4 regions of the Bacillus cereus group sp. N8 genome follow, and region 2 is predicted to be linked to each of the others. Evidence: riboswitches for the same ligand, from Rfam matches in the RefSeq annotation. Region 2 holds a riboswitch; each other region holds the start of a gene.

Region 1 (8,508 bases), on a different contig from region 2:
TCCAAAATATATAACACTTATTTGCGGAAATCTATTCGTCGGAGCCGGAATTGGTCTTTACGTCTCTACTAACCTTTGCGCAGCACCTCAAGAGGCTTTCGTTTTAACTGTTGCTGAGAAAAAGAAGTGGACATTTAGAAGAACAGAAATTTCATTAGCTTTTTTATTTTTAACATTAAGCTTCTTATTAGATGGGCCAATCTATTTTGGAACAATTATCTTATCCTTTACAACAGGTTGGATTATTCAAGCATTTATTCAAGTTGGTACGCAGATTTTAAATAGAAAAAAACCTATTAAGCAAGCCGCTTAATAGGTTTTTTCATTTTATCCCGCTATTTGCGGGCAGTAAAACTCCCACCTCAAAATCCAGCGAATGCAAAGAAGTTAGGTGGGAGATAACTGCCCCTAAATGCCCGATTGGTGAAGACAAATAATCAGTGGGGGATGGACAAAACCCCCACTGATTAAAGTTTCACTTTATGATAAGAGATACTACTTAGCATCTCCTTCAATTCGATAGTTTGCTTTCAAACAATCTATTTCTTCATACGATTGCAATGTATGTAGAATGTACTCGTAATCCGCAAGAGAAGCACGATGCGTTACAATTACAATTTCTGCTTTCCCTTTCTCTTCAAGCGGCATTTGAATAATCTTTTCAAAGCTAACACCACGCTCAGAGAACAATGATGTAATTTTTGCAAATACACCAATTTCGTCTTTTACATGAAGTCTTAAAAACTTTTTCACAACAATTTCATCTGGCTCTTTTAATACTTTTTCATACTGAGGAGATACCGCACTATTTCCGTTTACACCTAACCTAATATTTTGCATTACAGCAACTAGATCTGACACAACAGCTGTCGCTGTCGGTAAGCTTCCTGCTCCCGGTCCATAAAACATCGTTTCTCCTACCGCTTCACCATACACATAGACAGCATTATATTCATTTTGTACTGCCGCAAGAGGATGTGTATTTGGAAGTAACGTTGGTTCAACTGTAACCTCTAATTTTTCACCATCTCGCTTTGCAAGACCAATTAATTTAATTGTATAACCTAAGCTCTTACTATATTCAATATCTTCTGCTGTAATAGAAGTAATTCCCTTTACCTTCACATCTCCAAGCTCTACATTTGTAGAGAAACCGAGAGTAGCCAAAATCGTCATTTTCCTTGCTGCATCTAAACCTTCTACGTCTGATGTTGGATCTGCTTCTGCAAATCCAAGCTGCTGAGCTTCTTTTAACACGTCGTTATATGCTCTCCCTTCATCTGACATTTTCGTCAAAATAAAATTTGTCGTTCCATTTACAATTCCCATTACTTTCGTAATAAGATCTGAAGAAAGTCCTTCTACGATGCTTCGTAAAATCGGAATTCCTCCGGCTACACTTGCTTCATAAAACAGATCAGCTTTATTATCCTTTGCTACCGCCAATAATTCCGCTCCGTGTAACGCCATTAAATCTTTATTTGCAGTCACAACGTGCTTCCCACTTTGTAAAGCTTGTAAAATATATGCTTTTGCATCATCAATGCCACCCATTACTTCGATGACAACATCAATATTAGGATTATCTAAAATTTCATTCGCATCTTGTGTTAATAGAGTAGAAGATACTTCGACCTCCCTCTCCTTCTCAATGTTTTGCACCAACACTTTCGTTACTTTCACTGGACAACCTACTTGGTGTATGAGTCGTTCTTGATGATCTGTAATAATACGAACTACACCGCTACCAACTGTCCCAAGACCTAATAAACCAACTTGAATTTCTTTCATAATACTGTCCACCCCTCAAAAATTGTGTTTAGATGAAATTATATGAGTAAAAAATCTGAAAAACAATGTATTTTGAACATTCGGAAAAATAAAGATTAATCTTTACAAAGAAAACGTTGCCACGTGTTACACAATCTTTTTTTACAATACATAAGGGGTTTCTTGATACACGTAATAATTCAACCAATTAGAGAATAATAAATTCCCATGACTCCTCCACCTAACAAGCGGTTTCTCATTTGGATTATTATGCTTAAAATAATTTTTTGGCACATCAATATTTAACCCTTTTTGACGATCTCGTTCGTATTCTTCTTTTAACGTATCACAACTATATTCGCTATGACCGAGTGCGAAAACTTGCCTTCCCTCTTGCCCAATAACAAGGTGAACACCAGCTTCTTCAGAGTTTGCTAACAATGTTAATTCTTTTACCCTTCTAATATCACTCTCTCGTACTTCTGTATGACGAGAGTGCGGGGCAAAAAACAACTCATCAAAGCCTTGTAACAATTTCACATGTTGTTCAAGGACCTCATGTTCAAATACACCAAACATTTTTTCCTTAAGAGGATACTTTGGAACGCCATAATGATGATACAAACCAGCCTGTGCCCCCCAGCAAATATGAAGCGTAGATGTTACATTCGTTTTTGAATACTCCATAATACTTTTAAGCTCTTCCCAATAATCTACTTCTTCAAAAGAAAGAGTTTCAACTGGTGCTCCTGTAATAATGAGCCCATCAAATCTTTCATTTTCAATATCACGAAACGTTTTATAAAAGCTTGTTAAATGGTCCTGCGCTACATTACGAGACAGATGTGATTCCATATGAAGCAAATGAACATCTAATTGCAACGGTGTATTTCCAATTAATCGAAGTAATTGTGCCTCTGTGTCTTGCTTCGTTGGCATTAAATTTAATATGGCAATTTTCAATGCCCGGATATCTTGTGTTTCTGCTCGTTCCTTCGTCATTACAAAAATATTTTCTTTTTGCAATACTTTACGAGCTGGTAAATCTTTATCAATTATGATCGGCATGTTGTTTGCCTCCGATTAATGCCGCTTCTAAATCTGCAATAATATCAGAAACATCTTCTATACCAACCGATAAACGAATTAAATCAGATGTAACACCAGCTAAACGCTGATCTTCAGCACTTAATTGTCTATGCGTCGTACTAGCAGGATGTATAACACAAGTTCTTGCATCAGCTACATGAGTTACGAGAGTCGCTAGTTTTACATTTGCGATAAATTCTTTTGCTGCTTCTAATCCACCTTTAATACCGAAAGTTAAAACTCCACTAGCACCTTTTTTCAAATACTTTTGTGCTAACGAGTAATTTTCATTACTATCTAACCCCGGATAATTCACCCATTCAATACGTTCATGGTTAGCAAGCCACTTGGCAACTGCGAGAGCATTTTCGCTATGACGTTCCATTCGTAAATGCAGTGTTTCTAAGCCAATATTGCTAATATACGCATTGAATGGGCTCATACAGTTTCCATAGTCTCTTAATAATTGAACGCGCGCTTTCACAATATAAGCTGCCGCTCCAAAATTTTGTACATAACTTACGCCGTGATAACTCGGATCAGGTTCGACAAGCTCAGGATATTTTCCATTTGTCCAATCAAAGTTTCCTCCGTCAATTACAATGCCACCTAAAGAGCTTGCATGACCATCAATATATTTCGTCGTAGAATGAACAATAATATTTGCTCCATGTTCGAACGCTTGGCATAAATAAGGAGTCGCTAATGTATTATCAACGATAAAAGGTACTTCTAATTCTTTTGCTGCCGCTGAAAGTTCTTTGAAATTCAAAACGTTCATTGCTGGATTTCCTAACGATTCTGCATAAACGAGTTTTGTCTTATCATTCGCAAGTGCCGCAATTTCATCTGCTGTTAAATTTGGATTAAAGAACGTAACATCAATGCCCAGCTTACGTAAACTTACTCCAAATAAATTAAATGTTCCCCCGTAAACTGTTGAAGAACAAAGAAGATGATCTCCACTACTACAAATATTTAAAACTGCCAGCATAATGGCCGCCTGCCCAGAAGCTGTCGCAACAGCCCCCACACCGCCTTCTAAATCTGATAACTTTTGCTCAAATGCAGCTAAAGTAGGATTTCCAATACGCGTATATATATATCCTTCTGCCTCTAAATTAAATAGTGCCGCTAAATCATCCGAGGTATCGTATTTATACGTTGTACTTTGATAAAGTGGCAAAACACGCGGTTCACCATTCTTTGGCGTATAGCCACCTTGCACACAAATTGTTCCTTTTCCCCATGATTCTCCCATCTCTCATTCTCCTTTCTTTTATACAAAATAAAAAACTGCCCCTTTCCTGAAAACAAGAAAGGAGCAGTTTGAAAACACGCTCTAAAGGCTCTTTCTTATCTCTCAGGATTATTACCTGCAGGATTTGGCACAATTCCGTTATACGGCTGTTGCCAAGGTTTCATCGGGCCTGTCCCTCCACCTTTTCTTGATAAGACTATGCAATTACCGTTGATTTTATAGCAATAATTTCCTGATGTCAATTGTTTTTTCTGAATGTTCTAAATCAAATTCATGAATTTTAATATAGACAACAAAAGAAATATATTCCATATTCATTTAAAAAAGACCTTTTAAAAACCTCGATCAATATATAGAATTAAATAAGTAGTTTAAGCGTATAGGTTCAAGATTCTCAAGAGACTCCATTATATTGAATAAGCCAGCCTCTCAAAAAGATACTATATATATTCAATTCATTTCACACTAGCATATTTAATCCTTTCTACATTAAAACTTACATAACGGAGGTATAACATGAAAAATAAAAAGGACATGCACTATATACTCGTCCTATATGGCATTCTTTTAGGCTCTATAGTAGGGGCTACAGTTTGGTTATTTTTAGTTACGCTAAATATCGGAATCCACTTTATTTGGGGATATTTACCTAACGTTTTCTCTTCTCCTCCTTATTACACTCTTTGTGTAACAATCATCGGCGGTATCCTCGTTGGTTTAACACAAAAATACTTCGGTACATATCCACGTCTTATGCCAGAAGTAATGGGTGAATATAAAAAAACAGGTAGAATTGAATACCGTTTTGTACATAAAGCTACTTTAACTGCGCTTATTGTTTTAATATTTGGAGCTAGTCTAGGTCCAGAGGCCGCACTTGTTGGAATTATCGGTGGACTTTGTACATGGGTAGGGGATCGCTTTAACTTCGCTTTAAAGGGAATGAACGAACTAACAGAAGTTGGAATTGGTGCCACTTTAAGCGTCATTTTTAACGCTCCATTATTCGGTTATTTAGCTCCGAATGAAAATGAGGGTGAACAAATTAATGGGTTTTCTAAAAGAAAAAAAGCAATTGTATATCTAACTACTACTTTTGCTGGTTTTTCCGTTTATTTATTGCTTAGTAAACTCGATAATCGTGGATCTTTTATTGTTGATTTTGGGGAAGGATCTCTTTCAATCAATGAATGGATCGCCTTTCTCCCTCTTGCTTGTATCGGTGCTATCGTCGGTTTCCTTTATTTCAAAGTAGAATTTACATTAGAGAAAATTATCCATCCTTTCCGCGAATACAAACTAACACTTGGAATTATAGGTGGGGTTTTATTAGGAATTGCGGGGACTTTTCTCCCATACACATTATTTTCTGGGGAACATCAATTAAAAGATTTAGTTGTTGAATGGAGCCATTTATCTTTTTGGGTATTACTTCTTTCAGGAGTTTTAAAATTATGTATTACCGCCGTTTGTTTAAATACAGGTTGGCGCGGTGGACATATCTTCCCAATTATATTTGCTGGATCAAGTATCGGATTCGCGATGGCTTCCATTCTTCCTATAGATCCAATAGCATCTGTGGCCATCGTAACAACAGCAATCTCAAGCTATGCGTTACGAAAGCCAATAGCTATAACCTTGTTATTACTTATGTTTTTCCCGCTCAATTTACTATTACCAATGCTTGGAGCGGCAGCGATTGGTAATGCATTTCCACTTCCTAAAAACAACGAAGCTACAAACGAATAAAAATAGGCAGTAGGGACAAAAGTTCCACTGCCTATTTTTATCCCGCTATTTGTGGGCAGTAAGACTCCCACCTCAAAATCCGGCGAATGCGAGGGAGTTAGGTGGGAGATAACTGCCCGTAAAAGTCCGATTGGTGAAGGCTAATAATCAGTGGGGGATGGACAAAACCCCCACTGATTAAAGTTTCACTTTATTACACACGCTGCTTTAATAGCGCGTATAACTCTTCAAAACTATGCACTTCATATGTTGGCACAATCTCGCTATTATTTGGTTTCTTTTCTGGATTAAACCAACAAGTATCAATTCCTGCTACATATCCACCTTTAATATCGGCACTTAACGAATCCCCAATAATGAGCCCTTCTTCAAAAGCAAAATTAGGAATCCTTTCAAAAACATAATCAAAATACTCTTTCAGCGGCTTTTGGAATCCCGTATCTTCAGAAACAAAAATATCTTTAAACAATGAATGTAATCCTGCATTACGTAAACGTTTATCTTGCGTCTTAGAAATACCGTTTGTCACTATATATAGATCATACTCACTTTGAATTTGATTTATAAATTCAAATGCACCTTGCATGAGTTGGTTTCCTTCTTCTAAGTAGCTACGATAATTATTTTCGAATAATATCCCATCTACTTCTTCCCCGTACTCTTTAAACAAAATCGAAAATCGTGTATTTACGACTTCATCACGGTTTATTTCACCTTCTTCAAAAGCATCCCAAAGGCTTTTATTAACTTTTTTATACTGCGCTTCAACCTCGCTAGTTAAAGGAATCCCTTTCTCTTCAAAGAGCATACGTAACGCCACTTTCTCCGCCTTCTGAAAATCTAACAATGTATCATCTACATCAAATAGCAATGTTTTATATTTTTTCATAAACCCCTCACGCTCTCTTTTCTACAAAAACAAATTTACATAAATCGTATCATTCTTCCTTGTAAAAATAATAGGAGATATCTCATACTACAAACAGGGGTGAAAATATGAAAATCAGTAAAAATGAGAAAGAAATTTATCAACACATACAAATTCATCAATTCCATACTCTTTTTTCCTTTCATGTCTTACCATATGTAGAACTACATTCTTTTCAAAAGAAAGAGATGATATGTAAGGAGGGGATCGACCTCCCTTATCTCTATTACTTAATTTCCGGGAAAGCAAAAATATATATGAGCCATAAAAATGGGAAAGTCTCTTTAATTAATTTTATTCAAGCACCTTCATTCATTGGGGAATTAGGATTAATTGGCGTAGAATCTGTTACGAAAGGGGTTGAGGTGATTGAAGATTGCATTTGCTTAGCGCTTCCTCTTAAAGATTGTCAGCATCTTTTATTGCAAGATGCTACCTTTCTACAGAAACTATGCAAATTTATTGGAGAAAAAACAATTACCCGAACAGAAAATTACGCCAAAAACTATAGTTATCCGTTTGAAAACCGATTAGCTGCGTTTATTCTATTAACGGAACAAAATAATTGCTATACCGAAAAACATACTGAGGCCTCAGAATACTTAAACGTCAGTTACCGCCATCTTTTATATGTATTAAACCAGTTTTGCCAGCAAAATTATTTAAAAAAAGAAGGCCGAACATATTATATACAAGATCGAAATCAATTAGAAAAACTTGCTGACGAGCTGAAAATATAAAAAAACAGCATTAACTTTTATGTTAATGCTGTTTTTTGAGTGGCGATTATAATTTCAATTAAAATTTGCTTGCTACTTTAGCTGCTTCTTCAAGACCTGCAGTAATGATTTCTTCTGCTTTATCTGGAAATTGGTTATGTCCCTCGATAACTACCGTTTCCATGTTTTTTGCACCGAAGAAGCCCATCATGCTTGCTACATATTTAACAGCCATTTCAACTTCCGCCGCTGGGCCTTCAGAGTATACGCCGCCGCGTGCATTTAATAATGCAATTTTCTTATCTCCGATTAGGCCAACTGGACCTTCTGGTGTATATTTAAACGTTTTACCTGCACGGTTTAAATAATCAATATACGTGTGTAGTACTGCTGGAATCGTTAAGTTCCATAATGGGAAACCGAAAACAACTTTATCAGCTTCTAAGAATTGATTTAAATACTTATCAGCAACTGCTACTACTTTTGCTTCTTCTTCTGTTAAATCAAATCCTCTGCTTGCTTTGAATGTACCATTAATCATGTCTACGCCTACATATGGTAATTCTTCTTTATATAAATCAAGTTCTACTACTGTATCATTTGGATGTGTTTCTTTATAGTTTGCTAAAAATGCCTCGTATAATTTCACACTTACTGCTTGTTCCGCTGGGCGGTTGTTTGCTTTTACAAATAAAACTGTTGCCATGATTCTTTTCCTCCTACTATTCACTCTTATGTTGTTATATATTACTTACGAAAAAGGGTTTCTCCCTTGTAATTGTTGTTGCTTACAAATACATTTTATCTTTATTTCAAGACAATTTCGTCCTCACATAGACGTATTTTTCCATAAAAAAGGTCCACCTTCTAAAGGCGAACTCAGTCTTACGACTTTAGTCTTATACAATTCCATTTTTCACTGCATATAATGCTGCTTGTGTGCGATCTGATAAATGTAACTTGCTCAAAATACTACTCACATGAGCTTTTAC
Region 2 (7,684 bases):
TTATCTCTTCCGACTCATATTGACACACTTCTTTCTCAACATGTTTCATAAGTAAGCCTGTAAATAATAAGTAAGGTAACACAACAATGTTCCGTTCTTTTTGTTCTACAATTTCTTTCAACTTCTCATCAAACTTCGGCTCTGCAGCTGCTAAATAACAAACTTCCACCTCTTTAATGTTCTCTTCTTTTTGAAATAAAGAAGAGATCCAATTTATGTCTTGTAAAGTTTCCGGATCACTACTCCCTCTTGCAACAAGCAAAAGTGTTACTTCTTCTTCATAGTCTTTAATGCCACTTCCGTTATATACCGCTTTTACAAGCACTTCTGATACACCAAATGGATTACCATACACTATTTTGATATCCGGATATTCCTCGTTTAATTTTCGCAATTCAAGCGGAATATCTTTCTTTACATGCCCTGCCGCTAATAAAAAAACAGGAATAGCGACAATCTCTGTAGCACCACGCTTCACACATGTACGAAATCCTTCTTCAATAGAAGGACTCGCTAACTCTAAAAAACAAACTTCTTGAATATTTATCTCTACACGATTCATACATGACGTAATAAATGCAACCGCTTCTTCTTTTGCTGCTTTCAAACGACTTCCATGACATATATATAAGACAGCCTTCATTTTACAATACTCCGCTTACTGGATATGCATTTTCCGCTTGTTTCTCAAACCAATGTATCTTTTCTCTAAAACGGACAACTTCTCCAATAACAATCATACTTGGATTTTGAATCTGTTCTTTTTTAGCTACTTCTACTATCGTTCCTAACGTCCCTGTAACTGTACGTTGCATAGATGTCGTCCCCCGCTCAATAATAGCAGCAGGTGTACTCTTTTCTTTTCCGTACTTTATAAGTTGTTCACATATATAAGGTAAATTACTAACCCCCATATAGACCGCTAATGTATCCACACCTTTCGCTAAATTTTCCCACTTCACTTCCTCTTCAGCATCTTCTTTCCGATGCCCTGTCACAATAGCAAAACTTGCACTTGCATCGCGGTGTGTTACTGGAATTCCAGCGTAAGCAGGAGCAGCTATACCAGCTGAAATACCAGGAATAATTTCAAATGGGATACTTTGCTTCGCTAACGCTTCAGCTTCTTCTCCACCTCTTCCAAATACAAATGGATCTCCGCCCTTTAGCCTCGTTACAACTTTTCCTTTTTTCGCGTATTTAATAAGAAACGTGTTAATCGTCTCTTGCTTCATCGTGTGATAATTTGGCAGTTTTCCACAATAAATTAAATCAGCTTCAGACTTTGCGTATGAAAGCAACTCTTTATTTACAAGACGGTCGTATAAAATAACGTCTGCTTTCTCAATACATTTCAACCCTTTCACAGTAATTAAATCTGGATCACCAGGACCTGCTCCAACGATATAAACCTTCCCCATCATCTCTCCTCATTTCTACTATTAAAGTGAAACTTCCATCCTTATATACGAATGGAAGTTTTCATTATTTCCTATTACCTGTTCCCTACTCATGAATAACAAATGCCGCACCTTTTCGAATCTTCTTTTTTTCAAATAGAGAAATTTCCTTTACTTCTGGCAGCGGTAAAAAATGCTTTTCAAGCTCCATCTCCGCGAGCTTAAATGCCTGTTCTTCGCTTTGAGCAACGACAACAATTGGAACAATACTATTTACTAATACAGCTTCAAATCGATATAAGTCCATATTGCCCCCTCCTAAGATGCTATTACTTCTTCTAATACGTTATTTAGTACAATTTGTAATTCTTCCACTCCAACACGTCCGACGAAATCATAAAACGTTTCGGCTAGTAGTTTATTCTTTTGGAAATAATTCAAAAATGATACGAGGACATCAGGCAAATCTTCTCCATCTATTTTCCCTTTTAACTTTTCGTTATATGCTCCTCCGTCTAATAGCGTTCCGCCTACATATATTTCAAATGCCTCAACAATTCCTTTTTCCTTCGTTTTCATTTTTACTCCTTGCAAACCAATATCAGCAATTTGACGTTGACCACATGAATTCGGGCATCCTACCATATGAATTCGAACCGGAACATCGAGTGCGATTTGTGTATCTAAGTATTCGGCGATTTTACGCAATCTTTCTTTCGTTTCTACTAGTGCAAGATTGCAATACTCAATGCCAGTACATGAAACCGCATGACCGATAAACGATTTCGGATTTGCTGAAATTGCTTCAAACAACGGTTCACTTAATAATCCTGCAACATTTTTTGGCGGAACATTCGGAATAATGAAGTTTTGTGAGTTACAAGTACGAATTTGCCCGTTTCCATATTGCTTTGCAATTCTAGCAATCTCAAACATTTCTTCTGCATGTAAACGCCCTACCGGTACATTAAAACCGACATATTTTAATCCTTCTTGTTTTTGATCTTGGACGCCATAAAAGTATCCTGCATTCCATCCTTTGAGTGCACTTTCCCCTTTGCTTTGCAATGGTCCTGTATACTCTATTAATTTCTCTTTAAATTTCTCCGCACCCCAGTCAGCAACAAGAAATTTCAAACGGGCTAAATGACGTTTTTCACGATATCCAAAATCACGGAATATAGTAGCAATTGCAATCGCTACCGCCTTCACTTCTTCTGGTAAAACGAACACATCTAATTCATCAGCTAAATATGGACGGGCTGATAATCCCCCGCCTACTTTTATATGAAAACCAACTTTTTTCTCACCATCTATCTCTTTCGTAGCAGGTGTAAATGCAACACAGTTAATCTCTGCGTTTGCTGAGTTATAAATGTTAGAACTAATAGACATTTTAAATTTACGTGGTAAGTTTGAAAACTCTTCATTATGTTGGAAATAGTCATATACTTCTTTCACAATTTGCGTTGTATCAAATAGTTCATTCGCATCAATGCCAGCAAGTGGATTCCCTGTAATATTACGCGTTATATCACCACACGCCCCTGCTGAAGATAACCCCACTCTTGCTAATCGTTTGAAAATATCTGGAATTTGCCCAATTTCTAACCAGTGAAACTGAATCGCCTGTCTTGTCGTAATATCTATTACATCACGCCCATAATCCTCAGCGATAGAAGCAAGCACTTCTGCCTGTGCATTCGTAATAATCCCCGAAGGAATATTTACACGCATCATAAAATAGCCAGCTTCTTTCGGTCTTTGTAAATACAATCCCGCCCATTTAAAAGCGTCCCACTCTTCTTTCGGAATAGATTCAAATCCATTCTCCGCATAGTAAGGAATATCATTAAATATTTCTAATCCGTCTTTCTCTAATTTCTTTTTCTCTGTTTGATTTAATTTTTCATTATTAGCCCACACTTTTTCATAACTCATCTTTTATCCCCCTATATGAAACTACGCTCTTGTAAGTACTTCACAATTTGTTCTGCACATTCTTCAATAGAATACTTGTGCGTTTCTACAATTAATTCCGCTCGTTCTGGTTCCTCATACGGTGAATCAATTCCCGTAAACTCTTTAATATCACCTTTTCTCGCCTTTTTATAAAGTCCTTTCGGATCACGTTTCTCGCACTCTTCAATTGGACATTTTACAAACACTTCTATAAACTCATCTGCAGCTAATAGATCTCTTACTTGTTTTCGGTCTACTCGAAACGGTGAAATAAACGCTGTAAGAACAACAGTACCTTGATCTACAAATAGCTTCGCCACTTCACCAATACGTCTTATATTTTCCATGCGATCACTTTCAGAAAAACCTAAATCTTTATTTAAACCTTGGCGAATATTATCCCCATCTAGCACATAATTTCCGATATTCTTTTCAAACAGTTTACGAGCAACCGCATTCGCTACTGTAGATTTACCTGAAGCTGATAAACCAGTAAACCAAACTACAAAGCTGTGATGCCCATTCTTCACTCTTCTCTCATCTTTTGAAACAGAAGCTGTATGCCAAGTAGTATTCGTATCCATCTCATTCTCTCCCTATTCTGTTACTACTTCTTTTTTCAAACCTTTAATTAGCACTTCCACTACTTCTTTACGACTAAATGTACTAGGCGGAATCTCACCATTTCTTAACATTTCTCTTACTTTTGTACCTGATAAAATGACACGGTCCTCTTTTCCGTGCGGACACGTTTTCGTTGAAGCCATCGCTTCACATCTAGTACAGTAAAAACTATGTTCAAAAAATAGTGGCGTAATTCCTAACTCTTCTAATGTAAAGTTCGTAAAAATTTCTTGTGCTTCATATGTTCCGTAATAATCTCCTACCCCAGCATGATCGCGCCCTACTATAAAGTGGGTACATCCAAAATTCTTTCTTACTAATGCATGAAATATCGCTTCTCTCGGTCCTGCGTAACGCATCGCTGCAGGGAATACACCTAAAAAGACACGATTTTCCGGATAATAGTTTTGAAGTAATACTTCGTAGCTTTCCATCCTTACATCCGCAGGAATATCATCTGACTTCGTTTCCCCAACAAGTGGATTTAAAAAGAGACCGTCTACAATTTCAAGAGCTGACTTTTGAATATATTCATGAGCACGATGTACCGGGTTTCTCGTTTGAAATCCGACTACTGTTTTCCAACCACGTTTTTTAAATTCTTCTCTCGTTTCAATTGGATCTAAATGATAAGAAGGAAATGGATTATTCCCAAAACGTTTTGTAAGAATAATAGCTCCTCCTACGTAAACATTTGGTCGTTCATATAATTTTTTTACTCCCGGATGATCCTCATCCGTCGTTTTATATACAAGTAACGCCTCTTTTTCTTTATCAGGTACAAAAATATCTTCTATTTGAATGACACCATATACATTTCCATCGTTAACAAGTTTTACTTCCTCTCCTACTTTCAGTCTCTCTGCTACTTCTTCTGTTACTGGTAATGTAATTGGTATACTCCACACGCTACCATTTGCTAAACGGAGCGTTTTTACGACTGCATCATAATCCCTCTTCCCTAAAAATCCTGTAAGTGGACTATATCCTCCTATCGCCAGAAGTTCTAAATCACTAAGCGCAATTTTGTCTAGCTCAATTTCTTTTACAATGTTCGATATGTCATATGTTTCATCAATACGGTTTACTAATTCATTTGTTGTACTCATCTTTTTATATCCCTTCTTAGCTTTATTTCAAAATCTATCTTATTGAAAATGAAGGCCACACTCTGTCTTCATTTTCCCCGCCCATCTACCATCTCTTGAGTCACCACCATCTCCTACAGGTAACGTACATTTTTCACACCCAATACTTGGATAGCCAATATCATGCAATAGATTATATGGCAAACTATGTTTGTATACATATCGCCACACTTCTTTCCACGTCCAATGAATAAGTGGACAAACTTTAATAGATTGAAAGCGATGATCTTGATTTATAAAATTTGTATGCTTACGTGTTTCTGATTGTTCCCTTCTTAAGCCCGATATCCACGCTTTTTCCGCTGCTAATGATTTTTCTAACGGTAATATTTTTCTAATTTTACAACAGAGGTTCGGATTACTTTCCCATAAATTCTCTCCATGGATCTTCGCCTGTTCTTCAAGTGTTAACTCTGGCTGTTTTTCTATAATATTTAATGAAGGAAATCGCTCTCGCACTTTTTGAATTAATTCATACGTTTCTTGAAAGTGAACATTTGTATCCAAAAATACAACTTTAGCAGATGGATTTACTTGGTTTATAAGATGCAGTAATACCATACCTTCTAATCCAAAGCTACATGCGTATACGATTTCATCTTTATATTCTTTATAAGCCCAACTTAATACGGATAGCGCGCCTTTCGTTTCATCTTCTTCTGAAAATGAAAACCCATTTTCTTTCCACGTTTCATACGTCAACATGTTTTTTCCCCCTGTAAAAGCAAAAAGACGGTTTTAACCTAATAAAATAGGTTAAAACCGCCTCTAGTTTTTCTAGTCAGCGCTTTTTACTTTAAACGTACTTTTTCACTTTTCTCTAATTGAATTACTTTTCCATCTTGCACAACAATTGTAATTGAGCCATATTTCATATCAGCAAGCATCGCTTGAATTTTCTCAGATACTTCCTCAAAATGTTCCCGTACGCTCACGCGAACAGCCCCCCTTTTTATTCATAAAAAAAATCTTTCCCATTTCGAAAAGACTGTTCGGTAATATATTTTACCTTATCTTTCAAAATGGATTCCATTTTGCTGGATTTAGCACCTTGCTTTCTATAAGCAGGTTGCCGAGCTTCGCCGGGCCAGTTCCCTCCGCTTCTCTTGATAAGCTTTGTATTTGTATTTTATCACAATTCTGTTTTTTTTCAATCCTAGTTTTCCGATATATTTTAATTATTTTATAAAAAAGGAATTGCCCCTCAGAACAACTCCTTTTCCCTACCTAAACAAGCTCTTTAATACGTATGCGATCGTTCCCAATAATATTTTCATACGTTTCACGCTCTACAACGATTTGTGATGTTCCGCCTTTTGCAAAGACGACAGCTGGTCTACGAATACGATTATAATTATTCGCCATCGAGTACCCATATGCCCCCGTACAAGAAATTGCTAGTAAATCAGAAGAAGCAACTTGCGGTAAGTTAATATCCCAAATCAGCATATCTCCACTTTCACAGCATTTCCCAGCGATCGAAACGAGTTCCTCATTCTCATCATTCCCTCGATTCGCTAACATTGCTTCATAACGAGCGTTATATAAAGCTGGTCTTAAATTATCTGTCATCCCACCATCGACTGAAACATATTTCCGAATACCAGGAATCTCTTTCACCGATCCAACTGTATAAATTGTTGTTCCAGCATCACCTACGATACTACGACCCGGTTCAATCCATATTTCTGGAAGCGGGTATTCACATACTGTAAACTGCTCTCTTATCGTACTCGTTACAGCCTCCACATATGTTTCAAGTGTTAACGGTGTATCAGACTCCGTATAACGTATACCGAAACCTCCACCTACATTCAATACTTTCACTACATAGTTTGTTCGCTCTCTCACTTCTTCTAAAAATTGACGTAGTACTTCAATTGCTCGAACAAAACCAGCCGTTTCGAATATTTGTGATCCGATGTGCGAGTGAATTCCTAGCACATTATAATTTGATTTTTGCAAAGCTAGCTCAATTGCTTGCATCGCTTGACCATTTGAAACACCAAATCCAAATTTCGAATCCTCTTGACCTGTTGTTATATATTCGTGTGTATGTGCCTCTACTCCTGGCGTTACACGGATTAATATGTTCACAAACTTTCCATGTTGCACTGCTAAATCATGCAAAATTTCTAATTCCAAGAAATTATCTACGACAAAACAACCAATATTCGCCTGAAGAGCCATCACAATCTCTTCTTCTGTTTTATTATTGCCGTGAAAATGAATGCGCGATGCTGGAAATCCTGCTTGAAGCGCAGTATATAATTCTCCTCCAGAAACAACATCTAATGACATATTCTCTTCACGAGCTACTCGGCACATCTCCATGCACAAGAACGCCTTGCTTGCATATGCTACTTGATAAGAGAAACCACTTTCTTTAAAAGCACGATGAAACGCGCGGCACTTTCCTCGAATAGACTCTTCATCGTATACATAAAGTGGTGTTCCGTATTGTTTTGCTAGCTGCGTCGTATCGCACCCACCAATTTCTAAGTGTCCTTGCCCATTGATTCGGCTTGTGCCGTGTAAATACATTTGAAT
Region 3 (8,508 bases), on a different contig from region 2:
ATGACAACGTTTTGTTTCAGTTTTTCGATATCTTTTACATAAATGATGTTATTCGTTTCGTCGTAATTTACTTTGTCGTTATGTTCAAAATAAAAGCCATGCAGCATATCTTGAACGATATTTTGTACATCATTCATAATCTTTTTCATTGCTTTTGCCACCCTTTAATTACTTTGCTGATTGCTCCAGTAATAGTAGTAATTGATTGTTTATCATATTTTTCATGAGAGAAGACATAATGGACGGATCTACTTCGCATTTGCTTTCAATCCAATCTTTTATCGTTCCAACGAAGCCGTGACTATAAAAGGAGGCAATCGTATTTTTTGTCTCATCAGAAAGGTTGAATCCACAGCTCATAGATAGTTCATCAATAATCTTCATATATAAGTTTTTCGTATGTTCAAATAAATAGTGATTAAACGAGTTTTGTTCAATGACTTTAAAAGCGTTTCGATAAAATTTTTGATTTTCATAAAAGTAATCAAATAATAAATCAAAAATGTTTTCCCACGTTTCATAGTCGAGAAAGTCGATAATATTTTCTTTCGTTTCTTCTCTATAAATCCAGCTTAATAGTTCAAATTTATCTTTAAAATGATAATAAAAAGTTTGCCTACGCATTTGACAGTGTAACATAATATCGCTCACTGATATTTTATGGAACGACTCTGTTTCCATTAAATACTTCAATGAATTCGCGATTATCTTTTTAGAAATTATAGAAGAGGTCATCTGAATCATCCCTAGAATGTTATTAATATAAAAATCCTATTCAAAAATGAGAGCGGTGTCTTTAGACAGATTGTCCATTTTGTCCGTTTACTATAAAACGCTTTCATTTTAACATGAGTAGTAAGAAGAAGATTTCAAATATATCACAATATATTAAAGGAATTGAGGGAGAATCACAATGAAAAAGATTATAAACAAACCAGAAACATTAGTAATGGAAATGTGCAACGGAATGGTGATGGCTCATCCAGAGCTTGAGCTTTTGAAAAAATATAAAGTAATTAAAAAGAAAGAAATGAACGAAAACAAAGTAACGTTAATTAGTGGCGGCGGTAGTGGTCATGAGCCAGCACATGCAGGACTAGTCGGAAAAGGAATGTTAGATGCGGCAGTGTGCGGAGATGTGTTTGCTTCGCCATCACAAATTCAGGTATATCAAGCGATTAAAGAGACAGCTAGTAAAAAAGGTACGTTATTAATTATTAAAAATTACAGCGGCGATATTATGAATTTTAAAAACGGTGCGCATTTAGCGACTGAAGATGGAATTGAAGTCGACTACGTAAAAGTAGACGATGATATTGCGGTAGAAGATAGCCTGTATACAGTAGGACGCCGCGGCGTTGCGGGAGTTATTTTAGTTCATAAAATTGCCGGCGCAGCAGCGGAAGAAGGTATGGATTTAGGAGCGGTGAAAGCTGTAGCAGAAAAAGCAGCAGCTAACGTGCGCACAATCGGTTTAGCGTTAACTTCTTGTACAGTTCCAGCAAGTGGATCACCTACTTTTACACTTGCGGAAGGCGAAATGGAATACGGCGTAGGTATTCACGGTGAACCAGGAATTAAGCGTGAAAAAACGATGTCAGCTGATGAATTAGCTAACCGTATGACAAATGATTTAATAAAAGATTTAGGAGTAAAAGATGGCGAGGAAATCGCGCTTCTAGTAAACGGTTTTGGCGGTACACCACTGCAAGAACTTTACTTATTTAACAACGCAGTTACGAGAGAATTAGCTGCTAGAAACATTAAAATTAATCGAGTGTTCGTCGGTAATTATATGACGAGTATCGATATGGCTGGTATGTCTTTAACAGTAATGAAGTTAGATGATGAGCTAAAAACATTACTATCGAAAGAATGTAATACACCTGCATTTAAAGTAGATGGACCAGTTGAAAGTGTAGAGTACGTGAATGTATTTGAAGATGTAGAAGAGAAGGAAGTTTCCTTCGAAATAGAAACAGCGGAAGAGCACGCTGTGATTAAAGATAATGTCATTACATTAAACAACATGATTTATCTCGTTGATAAAATGAGCGACATTATTATTAAAAATGAAGTGCCATTCTGTGAGTTAGATACACATGCAGGTGACGGCGACTTCGGGATGAGTGTGGCAAAAGGATTTAAGCAATTAAAACGTGAGTGGCATTCTATTGTAGAACAAGAAAACGTAACGATCGGATCATTCCTTGACGGTTGTTCTATGATTATTATGGAACATTGCGGCGGCGCTTCAGGTCCAATTTGGGGCGGTGCATTCCGCGCAGCTAGTAAAGCAGCTGGCGAAAAACGTGAGTTAACAGTGAAAGAGTTCGCTGAAATGCTGCAAGCAGCACTGCAAGGTATACAATCTATCGGTGAAAGATCGTTCGGTAGAGGAGCGGTAGTTGGTGACAAAACACTTGTTGACGCACTTGCTCCATGTGTAGATTCTTGGTTAGCTAGCGCTTCAAACGAAGTAGACGTGAAAACTGCCTTTGAAAAAGGAGCAGAAGCAGCGGTTAAAGGCGCAGAGTATACGAAAGAAATCGTAGCTCGCATGGGCCGCGCCGGTACAGTTGGCGAAAGAAGTTTAGGATATCCAGATGCAGGTGCGCATGCGCTTGGAGTTATCTTTACGGAGATTGCGGGTAGTTTGAAATAGTAATTAGAAAGTCCCTCTGCCTTAAGGTAGAGGGACTTTTATATTGTATTTTAGACTTAGTTTTTTTGTGATTGCAGCTTATCAATTTTCCAGTTTGTTTCTAGAGATTCTAAAGAGCTTTCAATATAAAACATATATTCATCTGCGATACCTGGTACTTTAAAAGCTATTTTCAATTCTACCGTTTCATTTGGTTTAACTTGTATATCAGAAGGGTTTTGGTCAAGGACCTTTCCTTCATAGACCTTTCCGTCTTTCTCATCTTTTAAGTTATATTTTAATTCTGATAGTCCAATCATTTGACCTCGTACATTTTTTACAGAGACATTAACAACGACGGAATCGTTGCTAGCATTTAAATGTGCACTTTGAACGGTGGTCAAGTAATAGCCTCCTTTAAAACTCTCACCAACTAATAAAATACCTTGTTCCAAGCGGCTCATATCTTCTTTTTCTTCAAAATTTATTAATTCTTCATTTTCATTTTTTGCGGTTGGTTCTTCTATTGGACCATTTTCAACGACACTATCTTTTTTATCTTGTGTGCAAGCAGCTGTAATACTGACTAATACTAGAATTAAAGTAAGTAATATGGATAATTTCCTCATAAAATGTATATGCCTCCTTAAGTTTCTCAATTTTGTGCAGCTATACATATTATAAAGCGATTTTATTAAGATTAACATAATATCTCATTATTGGCTCAAAATAGGGGTTATTTTAGACACCTTATTCTTTTTACTTTTAATATACATTCGATTCGTTTTCGCGATATTTGTTAATCTTTTAAAACATTGGCTTAGTAATACCGAGGGGAATTATGGATATATTAATCACATAATCTGTCCCTATCAAACTGATCGTTTTTTGCATCTAATATATTGTAAATATATTTTATTTTGAAAGGATGTGATTATATGGCTCATAAATCTACTGGAGTGTTTCGAGTTCCAGTTTCTGGAAATGGGATTATTCCAACTGCTCTCAACATTATGTTAAACAATGATTCACGCTGCCATACTAGTAATGTAACGGTAACCGTTAAGAGAAGTCGAAACACTTTTTTTCAAGAATCTATTGGATTAATAGTTTTAATGTTAGTTGTTAATGAGTATAGAAAAATTTATCATGCAATGAAAAATGAGAAATCAATAATTATAAAAAATTTATAGAAACACAAAAGCAAAGGTGGAAAACCAAGCTGATATACAAAGCATTACATCAAAAATCCAAGTTGGAAAATCTAATAACTTTGTAATTCCAACGAGAAGAAAAAGTGGCCAAAAAATAATGTTGGTTCGTAATATAAAACTTACCACCGGCTTTTTCAGTCTTTTATCTTCAGTCATATATAATCCCAACTTAAGCTGAATTTTTAACATACAATAATGTACCTATTCAGCGCATTAGCACAATACACAGAAGCTTCTTTCAAAATATTACTTAGTCAATTAATAAAATAAACTTTTAACAGCTTATTTACATAAAATTCGTTATTGGAAGTGAAAGGTGCTTATACATCCAAGCTGTTGATGATAGCTAATATTTGATGATCTGTCCACTTGCCATTAATCTTTACATTTTCTTTAGCTATACCTTCTTTTTTAAATCCTACTTTTTCTAATACACGTATAGATGCTATATTGTCAGGCACAGCTCCTGCTTCAATTCTATGTAGTTTCAATTCTCTAAAAGCAAAGTCTACAACAAGTTGAAGAGCCTCTGTTGTATAGCCCCTTGAATTATGCTCCCTATCTAAGGTAAATCCCGTATAACAGCCTTGGAAGGGATCCCTAGTAATTTGAGTTAATGAAATGTCTCCGATAAGTTTATCAGTTTCTTTTAAAAAGATTCCAAAAGCGTATACTTGGTTTTCATCTTTCTTTTTTAATGCCCGTTCAATGCGTATTTTTTGATGTTCTTCTGTATAAAAGACTTCTGGGAGTAATGGACAAACTCGTTGAAAAAATTCGCGATTTCTAGTATGTAAGTTAGCTAACTCGCTCGCGTCAGAAATTTTGTAAAGTCGAAGATATATTTGCTGTCCTACTAGTTTCATAAAAAACCTCCGATATCCTTTTAATACAATTTTATTCTCGTCAAATCTTATAAATTCCTTTTGTATATTATATTCATGTTAGGTTAACATAATGTCTCATTATCGGTAGCAAAAAAAAGGCGAATCCCTACTTTCAAAAGGAATTCGCCTTTTTCTTTTTCTATAACTCTATTCATCTTTTTATAAATTCCTATCCTGGCGTGGTTTCAAGGTTCTTGTTTGTTACTGAATGAGTCGAAAAACTGTATGAAATCTTGCATACTCTTAGCGTGGTTATTTTCCAAAATGCTGGCGGTATCCCATTTATAGGTTATGAGGAATGGTTTTTTTGTACTATTATCTATTCTTGAATATATTTTATTCTTTGAATTTATCAGGTTTTTCAACTCTAAATGATTTCACCTCACCGCACTCTAAACAAAATGTTGTTAACAGTTTAGAACGCTTTCCCCCTGAAAAGAACCTACTAGGTTCATCGTCCAAACATACGCATGATAAGCACTTCCAACTCGTCCCTCTTTAAAGTTAGTAGAACCACAATTCTCGCATCTTTTATTTTTCATGTTATTTATTCCTCTTTTGGTTCGTATTTATTTTGATGTGTTTTTACAATAGAAGCAAGGCAAATTGGTTATAAATGATGTTTTCGACATGATACAACATACCCCTTTATATATCCCAAAGTAAAACAACATAATACTCCTATAATTCTCTATAACAATATGGTTTTTTATATATCATTTAATGCGTATCGGAAAAATAAGTATTAAATGATTGATTTTTATTATTCTGATGATTATAATAAATAAAAATCAAACAATTCTTATGTTGAGAAGTGGAGGGACGGGCCCTATGAAACTTCGGCAACCTCGTTTTAGACGAAAGGTGCCAAATCCTGCAGGTGAAGAAACACCTGAAAGATAAGAGCGGTTCACTTAGTCAAGAAGGCTACTCTTATTTCGATAAGAGTAGCTTTTTTTATGGCTAAAAGGTAGAGGGGGAATATGTAGTGGAGTATGGTTTTTGGTTACCGATTTTTGGGGGATGGCTTCGAAATGTAGATGATGAATCTATGCCGCCTACGTTTGAGTATGCAAAACAAACAGCGCAAGCGGCAGAACAATTAGGTTTTTCAACAACTCTTATTGCAGAATTAAACTTAAATGATATAAAAGGTGTTTCAGCACCAAGTTTAGAAGCATGGACAACTGCGGCAGCACTTGCTGCAGTAACGGATCGATTAGAGATTATGACAGCTGTAAGACCTGGCTTCCATAATCCAGCAGTTACAGCGAAAATGGCAGCGAATATCGATCAATTAAGTAATGGTCGTTTTACATTAAATGTGGTTTCAGCATGGTGGGAAGAAGAAGCGAGACAGTATGGTGGGGTATTTACCGCACATGATGAAAGGTATAATCGCACAGAGGAATTTGTAACAGTTTTGAAGGAGCTTTGGAAAGAAGAAGCGTTTTCTTATAAAGGGAACTTTTATGAGCTTCATAATACACATTTAAGTCCAAAACCTGTGCAGAAACAAGGAATTAAGATCTATGCAGGTGGTGAGAGTGAGCGAGGAAAAGAGGTAATTGTAAACCACGCGGATGCATATGTGATGCATGGAGGAACAGTGGAAGAGGTGTCTGTGAAAATAGAAGATATGAAGAATCGTAGAAAGAAAGTAACAGAGGAGCCATTGCAGTCATTCGGACTCGCGGCTTACGTCATTTGTCGTGATACAGAAGAAGAGGCATTAGAAGAATGGAGACGCATAACGGACGTGAAAGATGATGCTTTAGGTTATGCGGGTTACCAAGATTTTATTAGTAAATCGCATTTGGAACAGCAAGTGAAGCTAAATGATTATTCTGTATCCAATCGTGGGTTACGTCCTAATCTAATCGGAACACCAGCACAAATTGCAGAAAGGATACTCGCTTTTGAAAAAGTAGGTGTTACGTTATTACTTTTACAATTTTCTCCACAGCTTGAAGAGATGAAACGATTTTCTGAAAAAGTGATGCCATTAGTTGAGTTGAAAAGAAAGGAATTGATTACAAATGAGTAAAATTTACATATTACATGAGAATAAGGAATGGACGGATCATTTGGTGAAAAGGTTGGAAGAACTGGAGTTACCGTATGAGGAATGGTTTTTAGATGAGGGAACACTTTCGTTAGAAAAAGAACCTCCCCAAGGTGTTTTTTATAGCCGCATGAGTGCTTCTTCACATACGAGAGGGCATCGATATGCACCTGAGTTGACTGAAGGAGTCCTTGCTTGGTTAGAGGGATACGGGCGAACAGTATTTAATGGATCTCGTGCATTACGTCTTGAAGTAAGTAAATTGAATCAATATGCAGCATTAAGAAATTTTGGCATACAAGTGCCGAAAACGATTGGTGCTGTTGGCCGTGATAATATAGTAAAAGCAGCAAAGGAGTTAGGGGAAGTACCGCTCATTACAAAGCATAACCGTGCAGGTAAAGGCCTTGGTGTTCAACTTTTTCATTCTATTGATGCTTTAGAACAATATTTGGATGGTCCGACGTTTGAAGAACCTATTGATGGAATTACTTTAATACAGCAGTATATTGAAGCGCCAGAACCATATATTACACGTTGTGAGTTTGTAGGTGGTCAGTTTGTATATGCAGTTAAAGTAGATACATCAGAAGGATTTGAGCTTTGTCCAGCAGATGCGTGCTCTATTCATGATGCTTTTTGCCCAGTAGGAGAAGAGAATAAGAAAGAGTCGTCAACAAAATTTGAAATTATATCGGACTTCCAAGAGCCAATCATTGAACACTACAAAGAATTTTTGAAAGAAAATGAAATTACCGTTGCTGGTATTGAATTTATTCGCAGTTCGGATGGAACAATTTATACGTATGATATTAATACAAACACAAACTATAATTCTGACGCAGAGTCTGTAGCTAATCAATTTGGTATGTTTGAGCTTGCTAAATTCCTTGGAATAGAATTAGAAAAACAAGTAGAGTCAGTTAAATAATGTTGATTAAAAAATAAGGTTCTGGTGCAAACCTTTGCTAAATTAATAGTATCAGTATGTCCAAGTTTAAGAGAGTACTTACAAGGCTTTTAGAGTTTTTGCACCAGCAAGAAAAGTATCAGTTTATATTAAAAAACAGCCCAAGTTCGAATAAGAAATTTGGGCTGTTTGTATGTTGTATTTTCTTTCCTAGCACTACTCCATCGAATCAAGATAAAAGAACGAGTGATTCCATTGTATGGTTATGTGCAAAACATAAACTAGTAGAAGTTTTGTATTTTTTTTATCCTACGTATCCCACCCTGCACGAAAAAATATTTCTCAACATTTTATTTGTTGAAAAAGATTGAATATTCTCTATAAAGAGAATATTATGTTTCTATCGGCAAAAAAAACGATAATTCGCAGACACTGGGGAGGAAATGCATTGAAAAAGAATAAGAAGTTAAAACCGTTATCAGTTTTAGCAACAGCGGCAGTACTAAGTAGTAGTTTTGCTTTTGGAAGTCATGCAGCTTATGCTGAGACACCGACAACATCATCTCTACCAATAGATGAGCATTTAATACCGGAGGAGCGTTTGGCAGAAGCGCTAAAACAACGAGGCGTAATTGATCAATCTGCATCACAAGCTGAGACGTCAAAGGCTGTCGAAAAATATGTTGAGAAAAAGAAAGGGGAAAACCCTGGGAAAGAAGTCTTGACAGGAGATAGTCTTACGCAAGAAGCTTCTGATTTTATGAAAAAAGTAAAAGATTCAAAAATGA
Region 4 (8,508 bases), on a different contig from region 2:
CAAATTCAAGAAGTAATTGTGTTAAATGAGCTTTTCCGTTTTTCTGACCGTGAGATTAGTTATAAAAGTTCCATTCAAAGTCAGGAAAAATTAGCATCCTTTTTCCAAACGTGTGTAAATGAAGCTCCAGAATGTGATCTTTATATTTGTTATATTGGCAGTGATTATTTCAAAGAAACAGCCGTAATTGCCTGCGCTTATTCTTTAGCAAAACAACAACAAATTACTGGTTACATCGTTTTAACAAATTCGGCTGCTCTCATGAAAAATATATATACGCTTGCTCACGAAGTCGGTCATATTTTATTTACAAGACGTATTCATGGAAAACTTACTCACGCAGATCCTCATTCCCCAACTGGCTCGGAGCACCATCCTTCTCCATCAAATCTTATGTATCCGATAGTCCCGCGCCCTGAAAATGTTCATATTCAGTCTCTATTAACGAACGAACAAAAAGCACTCTCTTTACAAAGCTCTTTATTGCAAAGAAAAAAACAGTAACGATTTTGTTACTGTTTTAAAACAATGTATTCCAATCCACAAACCAAAACCCGGCTGCTAGAAATAAAAATAGGCAACTAAACATAAACGTAATACCTCTAAAAATCCCTATATAATATTTCTTTGGAAATAATTTTTTGCATATCCAAAGCAGCCATTTTCCTATTAAACCGAAGAACAAAACATAACCCGATGTGTCATCTAATTAAGTATCGAAATAGTTATCATGTACCTTTTTCGAAAAGGTAGTATATAGCCCAAAAATCGTTAAACCTAAAAATATAATAGACAATATACCTAGAAATGTACTTTGCATATTTGTTCCCTCTTAATAAAAAATTCAGTTCGTTCACTATTAATATAAAACTAGCTAACAGTTTTTTTCTCCTCATTTTTCAAAGACCATCGCATTAATACATATAAACTTCCGTACAGAAGTAAAGATTCTAACATTCCCCAGTATGGATTTTTCTCTCCTAATCCTTTAAATACAAACATAATGAATAACGGTACGATAACAGCTAATATTCCAATCCATCCAAGTATGTACGCTTCACCAATTAACAACACTAATAAGACAATTCCAGCTAGTATATAACTTTGCATAGTAGTTAATTGCAATACAGGTGTCCCGTACCATTTATTCATAAACATTAATAATACTAGTAATAAAATCGGTAGCAAAGCTGCTACATAAATAATGCTAAATTCTTTTATTTTGCTTTTAAATGATGACATCTTAAAAGCAACAATAATACCCACAATAGTAATCATTAAAACAATTGGGTATCCAATCAATTGTACATTCGTTAATGTAAATTCATGATTCGGACTTCCAAATAAAACATTTGTAAGTAACCAATATCCACCAATACCAATTACCATTGCAAGAATACTTTTTATACTCCCGCCCTTATCTTTCTCCATCTCTTTCGCCAATTCTTCCGCATATTCTTTTGGTGAATCACCGAATATATCCCTTACCGTCTTTCCCTCTTTCTCGCCTTCTATTAAATGAAGTTCTGCATCTTCTAGAAAAGCATCCACATCTTCTTCTTTAATTCCTTTTGTTATTAAATACACTTTCGTATCGATTAAAAACTTTTCTCCTTCTTTAGAAATCCGCATGATAACCTCTCCCTTATTTAACCGTCTCTCTTCTATTCGTCTTCATCATAATTTCAAGGAAAATTAAAATAAACAAACTTCCGTATAAACATATAATTTGAAATAACATTGGCACGAGATCTTCCGATGTAAATATTTGAAACACTAACATAATAGAAAGCGGAATGATTAAATATAAGTTTTTAAACCATCCTTCAAAATATATATTTATCGCTACTGTGATGATAAATATACCTCCAGCTAATATATAGCTTTGCGTTTGAGTGAATATAAACATTTTTGTAGGATATATCACATCTAATATCGTTACAGCCCCTATTAGAAACATTGGTACAATCATGACTAAAGACCACATAGCAAACCATGTTTTTGTAAAACTTGTTACGAAGGTCATTTTACGAAGTAAAAAATTAGGACCCATAACAACTAAAATCAATGAAAAACTATACCCAATGCACTGAATAAGTGAAATCTGTAAAACTCCATTATTCACTATTACAATAGAAGCAATAATCCAAAATGCTACGATATTCATTACTGTAAAACCAATTTGCTTCCACGTTTCCTGCCTATCTCTTTCCATCACTTTTACAAGTTCATTGGCGTATTCTTTCGGTGAGCTTCCGAAAATTTCTTCTACACTTTTCCCATCACTCTCACCTTCTATTAAATGCAACTCTGCATCTTCTAAAAAGCTTTCAATATCACTTTCTTTCACACTCTTTGCAGTCAAAAACAATCTCATATCTAACAAAAAATTTCGTGCTTCACTTGATAGCATTATTTTTTTCTCCCCTTCCCTTCAAGCAAACGTTCTACGCTACTTTGCATCGCTTCCCAGCGACCCATAAATTCATCCAGTGCTTCCTCGCCTTTTTCTGTTAATGTATAATATTTTCTCTTTGGACCAGATGGTGACTCCTTCATTACGCTTGTTATTAACCCTTCTTTTTGCATTCGTATTAATAAAGGATAAATACTCCCCTCACTCGCCATTGTAAAACCATACTTCGCTAGCTTTTCACTCATTTCATAACCGTATATTTCACCTTCAGAAATAATAGCAAGTAAGCATCCTTCTAAAATCCCTTTCAGCATTTGACTTGTCGACATAATTCAAATCCTCTCGCTATCTTGTTTTACAAGATAGATAAGCGTAAGTATCTTGCTTTACAAAATAGTATAGCAAAGACTATTTTGCAAAACAAGATAGCTGGCAATATTTTTCCAAATTTTTGCAGGATTTTTATTATCCACTCTCTAAATAGAGCAATAAGAGAACTTTTATTATAAAGGAGTGTTTTTCATCATGGTTACAAATCGAGTTGTCTTTTTAACAGGTGCTGCGAGCGGTATTGGTTATGAAATGGGAAGTGCTTTCGCCAAAGAGGGTGCTAAAGTTGTCATTAGTGATCGCCTTGAAGATCGTGCAAAAAAAGCTGCTGAACAATTGCAAAAAGAAGGCTATCAAGCTATCGGTTTAAAATGTGACGTTACAGTTGAAGAAGAAATTGTAGCAGCAATTTCTCAAACAGTTACTCACTCCGGCTCATTAGACATATTAATTAACAACGCAGGAATGCAACATGTTTCACCGATTGAAGATTTTCCAACTGAAAAGTTCGAGCTGTTAATCAAAATTATGCAAATCGCTCCTTTCATCGCAATTAAGCATGCCTTTCCGATTATGAAAAAACAAAAATATGGTCGGATTATTAATGTCGCTTCTATTAACGGCCTTGTCGGATTTGCTGGAAAAGCTGCTTATAATAGTGCGAAACATGGTGTAATCGGATTAACAAAAGTGGCTGCTTTAGAGGGAGCAACTCATGGAATTACTGTAAATGCTCTTTGTCCTGGATATGTTGATACCCCTCTTGTACGAAATCAACTACAAGACTTAGCAACTACGCGAAATGTACCACTTGAAAATGTTTTAGAAGATGTTATTTATCCTCTCGTACCGCAAAAGCGCTTGTTGCAAGTACAAGAAATTGCGGATTACGCTATGTTTTTATCAAGCGAAAAAGCAAAAGGCATAACTGGTCAAGCTGTTGTTATCGATGGTGGATATACTGCTCAATAAAGTGAAACTTTAATCAGTGGGGTCTTACTGCCCACAAATAGCGGGATAAAAAATAAAGTTTGCTCTTCGCGAGCAAACTTTATTTTACTTTCTATCGCGAGGATCTTTCTACTTTAGTAATTGTTTAGGGAGTTTCTCAATTGCAACAATCACTCCGTCTAATTTACTTTCAATGCGATGTAGTAAATATAGCGTTACAACAATTGGAAACCCCACATTACCTATCATCCTAATCCACTCTTCCATCTTTCTCTCCTCCCTTCATTACATAAATAAGAGAACAAAAGATTCTTAGGCATAAAAAAACAAGCTATTTGTGATTAGCTTGTTTTTTCAAACAATGATGCAATTTCTCGCTTATAATCTCCATGTAAAATACCTTTCTCAGTAATAATCCCTGTAATTAATTCATGCGGTGTTACGTCAAATGCAGGGTTAAATACAGGCGTTCCAAGTGGTGCTACTTGTTTCCCAAAAATTTTCGTAACTTCTGTTTCATCTCTTTCTTCAATAACAATTTCAGCGCCTGTTTGTTTCGTAATATCAAATGTAGATAACGGCGCTGCAACGTAAAATGGGATACCGAAATACTTTGCTAATATAGCTAAATTCAATGTTCCTATTTTATTCGCAGTATCACCATTTTCAACGATTCGATCTGCTCCTACGATAATCGCATCAATTTCTTTCGTACGAATTGCATGAGCTGCCGTATTATCTGTAATAAGCGTTACATCAATTTCCGCTTGTTTCAACTCCCAAGTCGTTAAACGTCCCCCCTGTAAAACTGGTCTTGTTTCACATGCATACGCATGTAAATGTACACCTTTCTCTTTCCCAATATAAAACGGTGCTAATGCAGTACCATATCTAGCAGTCGCGATACTCCCTGCATTACAAATTGTTAAAATTTTATCACCGTCTTTAAAACACGTTAAACCATGTTCTCCAATATTTCGGCACACTATTTCATCCTCTTGCTGAATGCGAAGCGCTTCTTCTTCTAATATTTTTTGAGCTTCTTTTATTGTAGTAATCTCTCGAATAGATTCTCTCATACGATCGATTGCCCAAAATAAATTGACTGCTGTCGGGCGTGATGTTCCTAAATAGTTACAATCTCTATTAAACTTCTTTTGAAACTCATCGATATTTATAGCATCGTATTTCTTTGCCGCAAGCGCCAAACCAAACGCAGCTACAATTCCAATTGCAGGTGCCCCGCGTACTTCTAACATAACAATGCTTTTCCATACCTCTTCAATAGTCGTTAATGTTTTAAACTCAGTAATATGCGGTAGTTTTGTTTGGTTTAATACCGCAATGGCATCGCCTTTCCAACTTACAGATCTCGGAACAGTAACAATTGTACTCATGCTTTTACCCCTCCAGAAACTGTCTGTTGAAATAGTGTTCGGAAGAGTTGAATATCAGCACTCTTAGATTCATATTTTATTAGTTCTTTTCCTAAGTATAGAGCTTGCTTCTTAGCTTGAATTCTTTTTTCTTTATTTGCTATTTCATCTAAATCAGCTACATGAGCTAAGCCAATTGTTCTACGAATCAGTTCACATCCGGCAAACCCGACGGCATCAGTAAAGATATTTTGCAAAATAATTGGTAACCATTGTTTTTCTTTCGTATATGCTTCTACCCCTTCTCCAATCCATAACCTCGTAAAAGCTTCTACAAAATAACTCCATGTCTTCTCTATATGGAAAAATAGTATATTTCTCTGCTCTTCTTCTCTTGATAAAGCATTTAATAATAAATTTGCAACAAATTGACCGATATCAAATCCAAATGGACCGTACGTTGCAAACTCTGGATCAATTACTTTCGTTTCAGAAGGTGATGAAAATATACTACCAGTATGTAAATCTCCGTGTATGAGAGCCTCTTTTCTCGTCAAAAACTTATACTTATACTGTGCTACTTTTAATTTTAAAGTTTTATCACTCCATAGTTCATCAACCACTAGTTGTAACTCTGGTTCATAATCATTTGTATCATAATGACTAAACGGATCTGTAAACACTAAATCTTCTGTAATTTTGCTAAGGTCTGGGTTTACAAATGTACCTTCTAGTACCCTTTTCTCTTCTGACTGTAAACCGAAATCTGAAGTATAAAACAACACATGTGCTAGAAAACGACCAATATGTTGGGATAAAAGTGGATATCCTTCTCCATCTATTAATCCTTTTCTTGTAATTGTTAGCCTTGATAAGTCTTCTATGACTGTTATTGCTAACTCTTCATCATGACTGTACACTACCGGCACATATTCCGGCACATACTTCGCGAAAATTTGTAATGCTTTACTTTCAATCGTCGCTCTTTTTATAGACAGTGGCCAGCTCTCACCAACGACTTTCGCATATGGCAGTGCTTGTTTTATTATAATAGACTTCTCTCCATCATCTAATTTGAACACGTAATTTAAATTTCCATCTCCAATTTCATGACAAACTACATTTGCTTTCTTTTCAAAATAACCGTGTTCCTTCGCATATTGTATAGCTGTTGTTTCAGTTAATGAATAATATCCCATCGTCTTCTCCTCCTTTTCATTCAGAGGTTTTTCTAAAATAGAAAAACCCCTTTCCACAAAGAAAGAGGTTTGAAGTTTATCTTCTCCCCTCTTATCTGCCAGAAAGTAAACCTTCTGTTGGAATTAGCACCGTGCCTTTTGGCGTCATAAACGCCCCATTTCACAATGGTATTACGGTCGGTTGCTGGGCTTCATCGGGCCAAATCCCTCCACCTGCTCTTGATAAGAGTTGTATAATTTTTTAGAATTTTTAACTTTATGTTGAAGACTATACCAAGAATAAAAATCACTTGTCAACATTTTATTTGTATAATTCTGGACGTCGATCTGCAAAAACTGGAATTCCTTTACGTACCTCTTTAATCTTCTCGAATGTAATTTCTCCAAATAAAATGGATTCCTCTTCATTTGCCTCTACTACAACTTCACCCCAAGGATCTACAATTAGAGAATGACCTGCAAACTCATTATTCGGATCCTTTCCTGCCCTATTACATGCAACAACATAACACTGATTTTCAACTGCTCTTGCTTGCAATAGCAAGCGCCAATGCGCTAAACGAACTAATGGCCATTCTGCTACAACAAATAAAACTTTTGCACCTTTAGCAGTATGAACGCGCATCCACTCTGGAAAACGAATATCATAACAAATGGTGCCAGCGCAGTCGACATCATCTAACTTAAATTCGCCTGTACTATTTCCAGCGATTAAATATTTATGTTCATCCATAAGCTGAAATAAATGCACTTTACTATATTCATTGACTAGCTGACCTTTATTAGTTACAACATACATTGTATTTGTAACACCTTGCTCTGTTTGCTTCGCTATGGAACCACCAACAATATGTACACCATATTGTTTCGACCATTCTTTCAACTTTTCTTTCGTTTCTACTCCATCCCTATCTGCAATTTCAGAAAGTCTCGTTAGATCATATCCTGTTGTCCATAGTTCTGGTAAGACGATAACATCTGGCCTTTCCTTCATCGCTTCACTTATTTTATTTTTAGCATTCTCAATATTTTTTTCTACATCTCCAAAGACAATATCCATTTGAATACATGCGACTTTCATTTTGTCAGCCCCATTCTTAATTTTTTTCTTTACAAAATACTGGAAAGATTATATCATTTGTCACTAGAATTGTAACAACTTTCAAAAGAGGTGGAAAGTATGAAATTATTTCAACCTTCTGAGATAGTAACATCATTGCCAACACAATTTTTCGCTTCACTTGTTGCAAAAGTTAACAAAGTCGTTGCAGCTGGTCACGATGTTATTAATCTAGGTCAAGGTAATCCAGATCAACCAACACCGCAGCATATCGTAAAAGCTTTACAAGATGCTGCAGAAAAGACTATTCATCATAAATATCCGCCATTTCGCGGACATGAAAGTTTAAAAGAAGCCGTGGCAACATTCTATCAACGTGAATATGGTGTAGTAGTAAATCCAAAAACGGAAGTTGCTATTTTGTTTGGTGGAAAAGCTGGATTAGTAGAATTACCAATTTGTTTTACAAACCCTGGTGATACTATTCTCGTTCCAGATCCAGGCTATCCAGATTATTTATCCGGAGTTGCTTTAGCAAAAGCACAATTTGAAACAATACCGCTTATTGCAGAAAATAACTTTTTACCGGATTATACAAAAATTGATGACTCTATTGCGAAACAAGCAAAGTTAATGTTTTTAAACTATCCAAACAATCCTACTGGTGCTACTGCATCAAAAGATTTCTTTGATGAAACCATTCATTTTGCTAATAAACATAATATATTAGTTGTTCACGATTTTGCTTACGGTGCTATTGGATTTGATGGTCAAAAACCAGTTAGTTTCTTGCAAGCAGACGGCGCCAAAGATACAGGAATTGAAATTTACACATTATCAAAAACTTTTAATATGGCCGGATGGCGTATTGCTTTTGCAGTGGGGAATGAAAGTGTCATTGAAACAATTAACTTATTACAAGATCATATGTATGTTAGTATATTTGGTGCAGTTCAAGATGCTGCCCGTGAAGCACTATTAAGTTCACAATCTTGCGTCGTAGACCTTGTAAATAGTTACGAATCTCGCAGAAACGCTCTTATTTCAGCTTGTCATTCAATTGGTTGGAATGTAGATATTCCAACAGGATCATTCTTTGCATGGCTTCCTGTACCAGAAGGATATACATCTGAGCAGTTTTCTAATATTTTACTAGAAAAAGCACACGTTGCAGTT

What was found. A riboswitch is a leader RNA that binds a small molecule or an ion and turns the genes downstream of it on or off. The one in region 2 is predicted to bind S-adenosylmethionine.
Positions count from the first base shown of each region.
Region 1: another riboswitch for S-adenosylmethionine. It lies ahead of JDS80_RS10455 (bifunctional O-acetylhomoserine aminocarboxypropyltransferase/cysteine synthase); the one in region 2 lies ahead of JDS80_RS06150 (YezD family protein).
Region 3: another riboswitch for S-adenosylmethionine. It lies ahead of JDS80_RS23585 (LLM class flavin-dependent oxidoreductase); the one in region 2 lies ahead of JDS80_RS06150 (YezD family protein).
Region 4: another riboswitch for S-adenosylmethionine. It lies ahead of mtnK (S-methyl-5-thioribose kinase); the one in region 2 lies ahead of JDS80_RS06150 (YezD family protein).

Region 1 covers NZ_JAEHBK010000005.1:90,650-99,157, reverse strand. The annotation lists gene JDS80_RS10470 (YczE/YyaS/YitT family protein) at 1-313, shown strand, start outside; gene JDS80_RS10465 (homoserine dehydrogenase) at 496-1,791, opposite strand; gene metA (homoserine O-acetyltransferase MetA) at 1,933-2,838, opposite strand; gene JDS80_RS10455 (bifunctional O-acetylhomoserine aminocarboxypropyltransferase/cysteine synthase) at 2,822-4,120, opposite strand; SAM riboswitch class I at 4,213-4,317, opposite strand; gene JDS80_RS10450 (chloride channel protein) at 4,637-5,869, shown strand; gene JDS80_RS10445 (YjjG family noncanonical pyrimidine nucleotidase) at 6,063-6,758, opposite strand; gene JDS80_RS10440 (transcriptional regulator YeiL) at 6,866-7,537, shown strand; gene JDS80_RS10435 (FMN-dependent NADH-azoreductase) at 7,596-8,222, opposite strand; gene JDS80_RS10430 (response regulator) at 8,416-8,508, opposite strand, start outside.
Region 2 covers NZ_JAEHBK010000002.1:393,064-400,747, forward strand. The annotation lists gene JDS80_RS06115 (sirohydrochlorin chelatase) at 1-643, opposite strand, end outside; gene cobA (uroporphyrinogen-III C-methyltransferase) at 645-1,421, opposite strand; gene JDS80_RS06125 (DUF3906 family protein) at 1,507-1,707, opposite strand; gene JDS80_RS06130 (nitrite/sulfite reductase) at 1,719-3,341, opposite strand; gene cysC (adenylyl-sulfate kinase) at 3,353-3,946, opposite strand; gene sat (sulfate adenylyltransferase) at 3,959-5,095, opposite strand; gene JDS80_RS06145 (phosphoadenylyl-sulfate reductase) at 5,135-5,839, opposite strand; gene JDS80_RS06150 (YezD family protein) at 5,926-6,069, opposite strand; SAM riboswitch class I at 6,142-6,250, opposite strand; gene lysA (diaminopimelate decarboxylase) at 6,362-7,678, opposite strand.
Region 3 covers NZ_JAEHBK010000023.1:32,715-41,222, reverse strand. The annotation lists gene dhaQ (DhaKLM operon coactivator DhaQ) at 1-149, opposite strand, end outside; gene dhaS (dihydroxyacetone kinase transcriptional activator DhaS) at 169-735, opposite strand; gene dhaK (dihydroxyacetone kinase subunit DhaK) at 914-2,665, shown strand; gene JDS80_RS23610 (hypothetical protein) at 2,722-3,273, opposite strand; gene JDS80_RS23605 (hypothetical protein) at 3,583-3,837, shown strand; partial or broken gene JDS80_RS23600 (CPBP family intramembrane glutamate endopeptidase) at 3,835-4,014, opposite strand; gene JDS80_RS23595 (GNAT family N-acetyltransferase) at 4,179-4,724, opposite strand; partial or broken gene JDS80_RS23590 (hypothetical protein) at 5,082-5,287, opposite strand; SAM riboswitch class I at 5,545-5,651, shown strand; gene JDS80_RS23585 (LLM class flavin-dependent oxidoreductase) at 5,734-6,792, shown strand; gene JDS80_RS23580 (ATP-grasp domain-containing protein) at 6,785-7,741, shown strand; gene JDS80_RS23575 (immune inhibitor A domain-containing protein) at 8,169-8,508, shown strand, end outside.
Region 4 covers NZ_JAEHBK010000001.1:448,904-457,411, reverse strand. The annotation lists gene JDS80_RS02500 (DUF955 domain-containing protein) at 1-504, shown strand, start outside; partial or broken gene JDS80_RS02495 (DNA-binding protein) at 521-820, opposite strand; gene JDS80_RS02490 (DUF1129 domain-containing protein) at 871-1,632, opposite strand; gene JDS80_RS02485 (DUF1129 domain-containing protein) at 1,646-2,413, opposite strand; gene JDS80_RS02480 (PadR family transcriptional regulator) at 2,413-2,745, opposite strand; gene JDS80_RS02475 (3-hydroxybutyrate dehydrogenase) at 2,942-3,718, shown strand; gene JDS80_RS02470 (YvrJ family protein) at 3,827-3,964, opposite strand; gene mtnA (S-methyl-5-thioribose-1-phosphate isomerase) at 4,039-5,094, opposite strand; gene mtnK (S-methyl-5-thioribose kinase) at 5,091-6,272, opposite strand; SAM riboswitch class I at 6,361-6,501, opposite strand; gene JDS80_RS02455 (carbon-nitrogen family hydrolase) at 6,574-7,353, opposite strand; gene JDS80_RS02450 (pyridoxal phosphate-dependent aminotransferase) at 7,453-8,508, shown strand, end outside.